Regions from separate parts of the Sphingomonas sp. 67-41 genome, predicted to be linked through region 1. Evidence: predicted binding sites of a transcription regulator. Region 1 holds the regulator's gene; the other holds the start of a gene.

Region 1 (5,594 bases):
CCTTCAGATCCTGGGCTCCACTATCCGCATGGGCCGGGGCGGGAAAATCATTTATGCGACAAGGACTTGCGTCCTCCACCATTTTCAGCCTGTCGGCCGAGCCTCCGGGCACGCAGCTTCTTGCCGAACCCGGCGAGCATGCCGCGTTCGATTCGGCCTTCCTGGCGGGCGAGACCGGCCGCCTGGCCTGCGCGATCCGCAAGCTCAGCGCGGTCGGCGCCATGCTCCAGCTCGATGACGAGGTGGTGGAGGAGGAAGGGCTCCGGCTCGAACTCGCCAACGGCCAGTCGCTGCCCGGCCGCATCGCCTGGACCGAGCAGGGCTCGGCGGGCTTCCTGTTCGACTTGCCGATCGACGTGATCGGCACGCTCGCCCGCAATCTCGCCGCCCTTCCCGCCGAGCGCCGCTCGGTGCCTCGCGTCGAGCTGCACCAGACGATCTGCGTGCGCCGCGGCAACCAGGTCGAATTCACGCGCAGCCGCAACCTCTCCCAGGGCGGCTGCGGCTTCGAGACCGATATCGCGCTCCAGCTGGGCGATCTGGTGCAGATCAACTTCGACGGCCTGCGTCCGCTCGACGGCGCAGTGAAATGGTCGCAGGGCAATCTCGCCGGCGTCGCCTTTGACGAGGACCTGCCCTGGCAGGTGCTGATGCCGTGGCTGCGCCAGGTGCAGCAGACTCCGTCGCATCACACGCGGATCGCGATGATGCACGAGCCGACCGGGCTGATCCCGGACAAGCAGGCGATCCGCCTCGACGCGCCGGCACGCGTGCGCGAGGGCGTGCGCTGGTGGAACGTCAAGCTGCGCGCGATCACGCCCCAGCTCGTCGAGTTCGAGACGCGCGCGCCCTTTGCGACCGGCGCCCAGCTGTGGATCTCGCTGCCGAACATCGGCGGCGGCCCGGCTTCGGTGATCGAAACCGATGACCGCCACCGCTTCCTGTGCGAATTCCGCCTGCCGCTGAAGCAGCACGACCTGGGGCGGATTGCCGGCCGATCCTGAGGCTGGCGCCGTGCGCGGCGCTGGCCTAGGCCGGATCCATGTCCGCCTTCCTCCCCGTCGCCGAAGCCCAGCGCCGCCTGCTCGCGCGCGCCATGCCGATGGCGGAGGAGACATGCCCGCTCGCCGAGGCGGCAGGGCGATGGGCGGCCCGGGACGTGGCGGCGCTGCGCACCCAGCCCGCCTCCGATCTCTCCTCGATGGACGGCTATGCCATCCGCTTCGCCGACCTGCCCGGCCCCTGGGAGGTGATCGGGGAAAGCGCTGCCGGCCATGGCTTCGGCGGCGGGATCGGCCCCGGCCAGGCGCTGCGCATCTTCACCGGCGCCCCGCTCCCGCCCGGCGCCGACACCGTGCTGGTGCAGGAGGAAGCCGCCCGCGACGGCAGCCGCCTCGCGCTCGCCGGCGAAGGCCCGCCGCATCCGGGCAGCAGCGTCCGTCCGCGCGGGCTCGATTTCGCCCAGGGCGACCTGCTCATCCGCGCCGGGGAAGCGATCACGCCCGCCCGGATCGCGCTCGCCGCGATCGCGGGCCATGCCGCCCTGCCCGTCCGCCGCAAGGTGCGCGTCGCGCTGCTTTCCACCGGCGACGAGCTCGCTCCTCCCGGCACGCCGCTTGGCCCCGACCAGATCCCCGAGACCAACCGCCTGCTCCTCGCGGCGCAGCTCGCCGGGCTGCCGGTCGAGCTGATCGACCTCGGCATCCTGCCCGATCGCCAGGACGTGCTCGAAGCGGCGTTCCGCGCGCTCGACTGCGACCTGCTCGTCACCACCGGCGGCGCCTCGGTCGGCGATCACGACCTTGTCCGCCCCGCGCTGGAGGCCGCCGGCGCAGCGATCGATTTCTGGAAGATCGCGCTGCGGCCCGGCAAGCCGATGATGGCCGGTCGGCTGGGCGATGCGGCGGTGCTCGGCCTGCCCGGCAATCCCGTCTCTGCCTTCGTCACCGCGACCCTCTTCGTCCGTCCGCTGGTCGCGCGTCTCGCCGGTGCCGCCGATCCGCTGCCGCGCACCCGCACCGTTACCCTGGGCGAGCCCTTGCCCGCCACCGGCCCCCGCGCCGATTATCTCCGCGCCGAGCTGATCGACGGCCATGCCCGCGCCGCGACGATCCAGGATTCCTCGATGCTGCGCACGCTGGCGCGCGCCACCTGCCTGATCGTCCGCCCGGCGGGCGCTCCTGAGGCGAAAACCGGCGACTCGGCGGAAATCCTCGACATCGCTTGACAAGCAAGCGGAACATTGCAAAAACGTTCCCAGTCTGTTCCAGACCGGGAGAAACTGGATGCTCACGCGCAAGCAGCACGAGCTCATCTGCTTCATTGCCGATCGGCTTGCCGAGACTGGCGTGTCACCTTCGTTCGAGGAAATGAAGGAAGCGCTCGACCTCAAGTCGAAGTCGGGTGTCCATCGGCTGATCTCGGCACTGGAGGAGCGCGAGTTCATTCGCCGCCTGCCCAATCGTGCCCGCGCGCTCGAAGTACTGCGCATGCCGGAACGGGGCGAGACCAAGAAGGCTTCGGGAACGAAAACCGCGTCTCCCATGGCCTCGACTTCCGCAACTTCCGCGCCGTCGACACTCCCGGCTCCCGCCAATGACGTGGTCGAGATTCCCCTGCACGGCCGCATCGCCGCCGGCACGCCGATCGAGGCGCTGCAGGATTCGGCCATGCTGCCCGTTCCCGCCGCGCTGCTCGGCGCGGGCGAGCATTATGCGCTCGAAGTGGCGGGCGATTCGATGGTCGAGGCCGGCATTCTCGACGGCGACTATGCCCTGATCCGCCGCACCGAGATTGCCCGGGACGGCGAAATCGTGGTGGCGCTGATCGACGAGAATGAAGCGACGCTGAAATATTTCCGCAAGGAAGGCGCGATGATCCGCCTCGATCCGGCCAATCGCGATTACAATCCCCAGCGCTACCGTCCCGACCAGGTCCGCGTGCAGGGCCGCCTTGCCGGGCTGCTTCGCAAATATTGAGCGCCCGGCCCGGCTGAAAGCTAGGGATTTCGCGCCCCGGCAATGGGAGTGCGGGCCGGCTGTACCCTGGACGGATCGAGCCAGGGGTGCCGCCCCGCCCCGCGCACCATCGTCACCCGCCCGCTGGCAAAGGCGATCGCCACCCCGCCGGTCTTCGCCAGCGCCGGCCGGTCGAGCTTGAGCCAGCGCGGCATGCAGCCGGGCGGCAGGCGCCGGTCGCTGATCATCACGTCGACGCTGCGACACAGGGCGATGAACTCGGCCCAGGGCAGCGCATAGCCGCTCCGCGTCGCCGCCACGCGCCAGGCGCGGCCGCCAGCCCGATGCTCGATCATGCAGAGGTCCAGGCTGCATCGCGCGCCCGGCTGGTCGGCGAGCGCAACCGGCTCGGCATCGGAACCGCCCGTCTCCGCCAGCATGTCCCGGGTATAGTCCCCCGCCCGGTCGCGCAGCAGGGCCATGCTGCCATCGGGCATGCGAATCGCGAGATGCCGCCCGTCCCCGGTGACGATCAGATCGGGCGCGGGCGTGGCGAGCATCCAGGCCAGCCCGATCGCCAGCGGCACCGCGCCCACCCAGCGCACGCGGGTACGCCACAGGGCCAGCCACAGGCTGCCTGCCATCGCCAGCGCGAAGGCGCCGTGCGGCATTGCCGGCAGCGCCGCCACCGCGCCCGGCGCCGAAGCGGCGGTCCGGGCCAGCCAGAGCAGCAGGTCGAGCGTCCGCGCGGTGAGCCACCAGGCGGGATCGCCGAGCCCGATCAGGTCGAGCAGCAATGCCAGCGCCTCGAGCGGCATGATCACGAAGGTCGTGAGCGGGATGGCGACGATGTTGGCGAGCGCGCCATAGAGGCCGGCCTGGTGAAAGTGGAACAGCCCGATCGGCATCAGTGCCAGTTCGACCACCACCCCGGTGAGCAACAGCGAGCCGGCACCGCGCAGCAGCGCCGCGCCCCGACCCTCCTCGCGCTTGCCGAACCAGCGATGCATGCGCGGGCTCTCGTGCAACGCGACGATCGCCGTCACCGCCGCAAAGCTCAGCTGGAAGCTGGCCCCCGCCAGCGCCTCGGGCCAGAGCAGCAGCACGAGCAGCGCGCCTGCCGCGACGAGCCGCAGCGTGATCGCCTCGCGTCCCAGGCTGAGCGCCAGCAGCACGAGCAGCGCGGCGACACAGGAGCGGATCGTCGGCACTTCGGCGCCGGTGAGCCAGGTATAGCCGATCGCGGCCAGCGCCCCCGCCCCGGCCGCGACCAGCGGCAGCCGCCAGCGCAGCGCCAGCGTCGGGCTCAGGGCGAGCAGCTTGAGCACCAGCAGCATCGCCGCCGCGGTCACCGCCGTCACGTGCAGCCCGCTCACCGAGAGAAGGTGCGCAAGGCCCGAGCGCTGCATCGCCTCGACATCGGCTTCGGCGATCGCGCCTTCGTCCCCCGTGGCGAGCGCGGAAGCGATGCCGCCGCCGCTGCCGGGAATACGCGACTGGATATGCGCCGAGAGCGCGGCGCGCAGGTCCGCGCCCGATGCTTCGGCGGGCGCCACCACGTCCACCGGGGCAAAGCCCTTGCCCGTCGCCCCCAGGCCGTTGAACCATGCCGCGCGGGCGAAGTCGTAACCGCCCGGCACCGACGCGCCCGCGGGCGGCATCAGCCGGGCCCGCAGCCGCACCGTCGCGCCGCGCGCCACGCCTTCGGGCACGTCCTTCGCCGCCAGGTTCACGCGCACCCGCGGCGGCAGGTCGCGCCGGCCCGGCAACAGCGTCACCCGCACCAGCGCGCGCGCCGGCAGCGGCTCGACGGCCGCCACGCGGCCGGTCATCTCCACCACTGCCGGCCGCGCCAGCACGGGCGCCGCGACATGTTCCGCCCGCCACCAGATCAGCGCGCACCCAGCTGCCAGGGCAAGCCCGCCGAGCAGCAGCACCCGCCCCAGCCGCCCGGGCAGCACCAGCCCCAGCAGCGCCACCGCGCCCGCTGCAAGCAGGAACGCGATCCAGCGCGTCGCGTCGGAGAGCAGGAACCAGGCGGTGATCCCGCCGCCCAGCGCCACGGGCAGCCAGAGCGGCAACTGCGCCCGTTCCGCCTCGAGCCAGCGCTCGACTGCCTCCCCGGTCTGGCGGAACAGTGCCGCACCCCCCATTTGAAGGTGGGAAAACCCCGTGCTAGGGGCGCCTGCGGCGGCTGAATGGGCCATCGGAAATCTAGTCTGGGAGCAAGCGCGGTTGGGCGCAACATCTGATACGGGTGCGAAACGGGTCGTCACGCGGTTCGCGCCGTCGCCTACGGGTTTTCTCCACATCGGCGGCGCGCGCACCGCGCTGTTCAACCTGCTGTTCGCCCGCCATCATGGCGGCAAGTTCCTGCTGCGCATCGAGGATACCGATCGCGCGCGCTCGACCGAGCCGGCGATTGCCGCGATCCTCGACGGGATGCGCTGGCTGGGCCTCGATTGGGACGGCGACGAAGTCTATCAGTTCGCCCGTGCCGAGCGGCACGCCGAAGTCGCGCGCACGATGCTCGCACATGGCCATGCCTATAAGTGCTTCGCCACCGCCGAGGAGCTGGAGGCGATGCGCGCCGAGCAGAAGGCGAACAAGCAGCCCCTGCGCTATGACGGCCGCTGG
Region 2 (5,594 bases), on a different contig from region 1:
CAGAGGTGGCGCTCCTCCTCGCTCCAAGCTCCCATGTACAGGCATATCAATGCCTGGAACGTCCGCTCTGCATCGCAATGGCGGTATGCGCTGATCAGGTCCTTGACCCGGCGGGCAACCTGAATGCTCGTATTCCCGGGCAGCGCACCGAACGAAGTTTCAATGGGAACTACCGGGAAATCGCGCGAGCGTTCAACCGCTGTGATCAGTGCCTCGAACATCTCTAGGAAATGCGCTGCCGGATCGTCATAATGGGGCAGGACCAGGTCGGCATAGGTCTCGAGGGCATCTTCGAGAGCGTTGTTATCTTGAGGCGCGACGATCGTTGCGGTCACAGCGTCGACGGCGCCATCCGCCTGAACCAGGCGCCGAAAATCACTGGCGATCTTGTCGAAGTCGTGGCCGGCGGGCACGAGGTGCGCTTGCATCACGCGGTTCATCCGTTCGCCAATATCGGCCATACGCGCGGCGCCGAGATGTTTGAGGTTGGGCTCCTTGTAAATTGTGTCATGCCCCATCTCCGCCCAGGCATGGTTGAGCAGCGTCTGGATCTGGATTTCAGCGCGCAGCCCCGCGAATGCGCGATATTCGGGCAGGGCCAGGCGTTCGGGCTTAAGACAGACGAGGTAATTGGTACTGTCGAAGAGCTTGGTCTCTGTATCCGTGCCCGGCACGGGATGGTGGACGTTAACGTCGAGGACCTCGAAGTTTTCGTGCAGCGCCCCTGTATGGTTGAACGCCTCGACCTGCGAATTGGTCAGGAACACGACCCGACATCCGGCCAGATCCTTGAGCCTCTCGTCAATCGCATCGGCCGGGTCGATGCCGCGGTTCTTGAGCTTCTTGGCGAGTGACCCCACCTCTTTCGCACGACCGGTAATGGTGTGAGCCATCAAGCCGTGTTGTATAAGCATGTGTTGAAGAATATTCTGGATTGCATCGACAAGCGCCAGATAGCGGGTACGACCGTCCTGCTGATATTCCTCGAAAGTCATGAAAACCCCAAATTCATTCGATCAGGCGTGCCCTGTGCGGTCCGCTCTGGACTATTAGCGATCTGTCGTTGCGCTGCCGAGTTCTAATCGCGCTTCCGCAGCAGAGCGCTGGACCTTCTCCTGTGGATATCAGACCCCCACCCGATTCAGCGCTTGCGACTCATGTTCACACTATGTTCCATGGCGCGATGGATGCCAATGACCCCGAGGAATTTTTGCCTGACGACATCATCGTCCCGGAGGGGCGCGATCGTCTTGGCCTTGCCCACCAGATGCGTGTTGATATTTCGATTGCCATCTCCCTCGCGCCTGCCTGGCTGAGGAGAGCGCTTGCCGATCGCAACCCTATCAAGGCCCGCGGCGCGCGCGTCGAGATGGTCGAGCGCATAGCGGTCGCGCTCGAACGCCGGTTCTTGCTGACGTGGTGCGGATCGGCCGATCAGGACGGGAACGCCCGGCCACCCGAAGCTGGCGGGCCGCTTTTCGGTAACCCGGATCAAGCTGATCCGCTGGTCGCAAACCTTCCAATCGCTGGAACCGAATCAATTGACTCCCGGAAAGCAGGATGAGAACATATAGCGAACAAACGAGTCCCCGTCTTTGCTATGTCGATCGCGTCCAAATCTGAAAGGCTTCAAGCCCTCATGGCTGAAATCCAGGCAATTTCGCCTGTGCTTCGGCCTGAGGCGGAGTATCTGCCTTTTGCGGTCGCAGCCTTGGACGAGCGGCTCGCCGGGGGAGGGCTCGCATCGGCAGCCTTGCACGAGTTCGCCGGTCAGACTGCCAGTATGGGAGATGATGCGGCTGCGAGCCTGTTCGCGGCCGGCATAGCCTCGCGTGCTTCTACGGCGGATATCCTCTGGATCATGGCACGCCCCGATCTTTTTGCGCCTGGCCTTGCCAGCGCGGGAATCGCTGCCGATCGCCTCATTCAGGTCGAGGCGGGCAAGGACGAGGATGCGCTTGCGGTAATGGAAGAGGCGCTCCGGCATGGTGCGCTTGCCGCAGTGGTATGCGAGGTTACGCGGGTTGGCATGACGGCGACGCGGCGCCTCCAGCTTGCGGCGGAGGAGGGTGGCACGACCGCTCTGCTCCTGCGGCGGTGGTGCAAGGCAAGCGATGATCCCCTGTCCACGCCGTCTTCGGCCGTCACGCGCTGGCGGATCGGCTGTGCGCCTTCTTCTCCGCTCCCGGTTGCGGGTGTCGGGCGACCGCGCTGGCAGGTTTCGCTCATGCGGCAGCGTGGCGGTGATCCTTTTACCTGGTTGCTGGAGGGGTGTGATGCGCAGGGTCGCGTCGCTGTACCTGCCGAGCCTCGCCGTCGACCGGCTCCGCCGCGAAGAGGCGAGGCGCGGCAGGCAGCCTGAACGGAATTCCGGATCGCCATTGGCAGTCCCGCCGCTGGAAAGCGACGACGGGTCGTCCTGCTCCTGTCCGCGTGGGGGCGGGTGGAGGCCAGGTGCGCGTTGGGCGCAGTCGCAAGGTGCAGGCGCAGCGATGCAGATGCGCGCTCAGCAGATTGAAAGCCTCCCGGTCCATCAGCGTCCTAGCGCTCGCGAGCTTGGTCGGCGCTCAGAAGTTGCCGACAATCCGTTTCGCGCCATGTCCTCTCCTACAAAGGCCAAGCCGGTTGCCAGCGGGGTAGAGCAGATGTTCCCGCCAATGGTGACGACCATTGCTCAGAAGCAGCGGATGATCCTTGCGGCTGTGGATGATGCTGCAGCCGCTGCCGGTCTGCACCCTGGGATGGCGCTGACGCATGCCCGGGCCTTGATGCCGGATCTGGATGTTCGGGATGCAGATCCGCAAGGCGATCGAGCGCTCCTGCACCGTTTGGCTTTGTTTGCCGTCCGACGCTGGACTCCGACGGCGCAGGTCGATGAACTGGATGGCTTGCTCATGGATATCAGCGGCGTGGCGCATCTGTTCGACGGAGAGCAGAGGATGGCGCGCCATATTCTTCGCTTTTGCCACCGAGCCGGCCTGTTTGGGCGGATCGCCATCGCCGATACGGTTGGTGCTGCCCATGCCCTTGCCCGCTTTGGAAAGGAGCGGATCTCGATCTGCCGCACGCATGAGGAACTAACTGCTCTGGGTTCGATGCCGATAGCGGCCCTCAGACTCGACGAGCGTCAGCGGGATGGCGCGCAGCGGCTGGGCATCGAACGGATCGGCGATCTGGTCGCGATGCCTCGTGCGCCTCTGAGCCGGCGCTTGGGTGGTAGCTTGCTCCGCCGGCTGGACCAGGCAACCGGACGGCTTGCAGAGCCGCTCGTTCCGGTCGTCCCTTTCGAGATGCCGGACGTTGTAAGGCGCTTTGCTGAGCCAATCGGCGCAGCCGAGACGATCGCCCGTGTCATCGCCGATCTGACGCAAGACCTTGCAAGACTCCTGCTGTCGCGAGGGCTCGGTGTCAGGATTCTGCGTCTCGTCTGTGAGCGGGTCGATCGCGCGGAACAGGCAGTGGTTGTCGGAACGGCGCGAGGTACGCGTGACATTGCCCATATGCTCCGCCTTTTGACGATGAAGATCGAGACGATCGACCCGGGCTTCGGCATCGACAGCATGCGGCTCATTGCCCTGCGATCCGAGCCGCTCGATCCGATTGCGCTGACAGCCGATTTTGGTGAGAATGCGCCTGCAGACCTCGCTTCGCTGGTCGATCAGATCGTCACGCGCCTGGGGCAAGCCGCGATTTATCGACCAACGGCACGTGAGAGCGATGTTCCTGAGCGTAGCATCGGGCGGGTCTTCCCGCTGGAGGTAGCCAATTGCTGGTCCACGTTGTGGCCGAGACCTGCCAGGATGCTGCGGAGGCCTGAACGCATCGAAAATGTGCTGGCAGGGTTGCCCGATCACCCTCCCAAGCGATTCAAATGGCGCGGCGTCACCCATACGATCATCTGCGCCGATGGGCCTGAGCGTATCCGTGGGGAATGGTGGCGTCGACCCGCCGAAAGCCACGCCGTTCGAGATTATTTCCGGGTCGAGAACGAGCATGGCGAGCGGTTCTGGGTTTTCCGTCGAGGGGATGGCGAGCATGCCTGTTCGGGCGACCTTTCATGGCACATCCACGGGATCTTCGGATGAGTGCGTCGGGCTATGTCGAGCTGCAGGTCGCCACGCATTTCTCTTTCCTGCGCGGCGTGTCGTCATGCGAGGAACTGTTTGGGCAGGCAGCTGCGCTGGGCCTGTCTGCTCTTGGCATCGTGGATCGCAACTCGGTCGCCGGACTGGTGCGTGCCTGGGAAGCATCAAAGGAAACAGGTGTCAGGCTTATTCCCGGTACGCGGGTCGATCTCGCATGCGGGACCAGCCTTCTGCTCTATCCCACTGACCGTCTGGGCTGGACCCGGCTCTGCCGTCTACTGACTCTTGGGAAAGGCCGCGCTGGCAAGGGCCGCTGCGAGCTGCATTGGGATGATCTGCCACCATGGTCGGAAGGGCTGATCGCCATCCTTTTGCCTGATCTACCTGATGAGACCAATGCGGCCGCCCTGCAACGCCTTGTCTCGATCTTCGGCCAGCAAGGCTATCTGGGCCTGTCGCTAAGGCGGCGGCCGGATGATGCGCTGAGAATATACGAACTGGACGCACAGGGGCGGGAATTCGGCGTTCGGCGTGTCGCCCTTGGCGATGTCCTCTATCATAGCGTCGAGCGAGAGCTCTTGCAGGACGTCGTCACGGCGATCCGCCATCGAACGACCATCGACGCCATGGGTTTCAAGCGTGAGCGATACGCCGATCGACACCTAAAAACCGGCAGCGAAATGGAGCGGCGCTTCAGTCTTTATCCCGACGCCATTACCGCATCCCGTGATATCGCAGGCGCCTGCGCGTTCGATCTGGGCCAGCTTCAATATCAATATCCTCAGGAGGCAGTCGCAGGGGAAACCCCGCAGATGCTGCTCGAGCGGCTGACTGCGGCTGCGGCAGCCCGCATGTTCCCCCAAGGCGTGCCGAAGGCCTATTGCGATCAGCTGGCACACGAGCTCACGCTGATCGATCAGCTGAGCTATGCGCCCTACTTCCTGACGGTAAACAGCATCGTTGCCGAGGCGCGCCGGCGGAAGATCCTTTGCCAGGGACGGGGCTCGGCAGCGAACAGCTGCGTTTGCTTCGTGCTTGGGATCACCTCGATTGATCCGATCAAGCATGAGCTGCTTTTCGAGCGGTTTGTTTCGGGCGAGCGCAAGGAGCCGCCCGATATCGATGTCGATTTTGAACATGAGCGCCGTGAAGAGATCATTCAATGGATCTATGAAACCTACGGCCGGACCCGTGCCGCCCTGACGGCCGTGGTGACCCGATATCGGGCGCGCGGCGCATTGCGCGATGTCGGCAAGGCATTGGGGCTTCCCGCCGACATGACAGGGGCGCTCTCGGGTTTGATCTGGGGCTGGTCTATCGAGGGTGTAAGCGACGAACAGGCACGTGAACTTAATCTCGACACCAGCGATCCACGCCTTTCGATGACCCTCTCGCTGGCGCGCGAGCTTATTGGTGCGCCGCGGCACCTCTCACAGCATCCCGGCGGCTTCGTCCTCACCTCCGACCGGCTGGACGAACTGGTCCCCATTGAGCCGGCCGCCATGGACG

What was found. Region 1 encodes LexA, which represses DNA repair genes until DNA is damaged. Its sites were predicted from a motif close to GTTCCNCNCTTGTTCT; they were not measured.
Region 2: a site for LexA is predicted at 1,564-1,579, ahead of BGP17_RS09875 (ImuA family protein). Genes of this name have one in related genera too.

The regions. Positions count from the first base shown of each region.
Region 1 is NZ_MKWJ01000011.1:61,892-67,485, reverse strand. It holds gene BGP17_RS06055 (PilZ domain-containing protein) at 54-1,004, shown strand; gene BGP17_RS06050 (molybdopterin molybdotransferase MoeA) at 1,043-2,227, shown strand; gene lexA (transcriptional repressor LexA) at 2,286-2,978, shown strand; gene BGP17_RS06040 (ComEC/Rec2 family competence protein) at 2,999-5,110, opposite strand; gene gltX (glutamate--tRNA ligase) at 5,193-5,594, shown strand, end outside.
Region 2 is NZ_MKWJ01000019.1:1,970-7,563, forward strand. It holds gene BGP17_RS09865 (RelA/SpoT domain-containing protein) at 1-995, opposite strand, end outside; gene BGP17_RS09870 (hypothetical protein) at 1,142-1,495, opposite strand; gene BGP17_RS09875 (ImuA family protein) at 1,601-2,362, shown strand; gene BGP17_RS09880 (Y-family DNA polymerase) at 2,493-4,085, shown strand; gene BGP17_RS09885 (error-prone DNA polymerase) at 4,082-5,594, shown strand, end outside.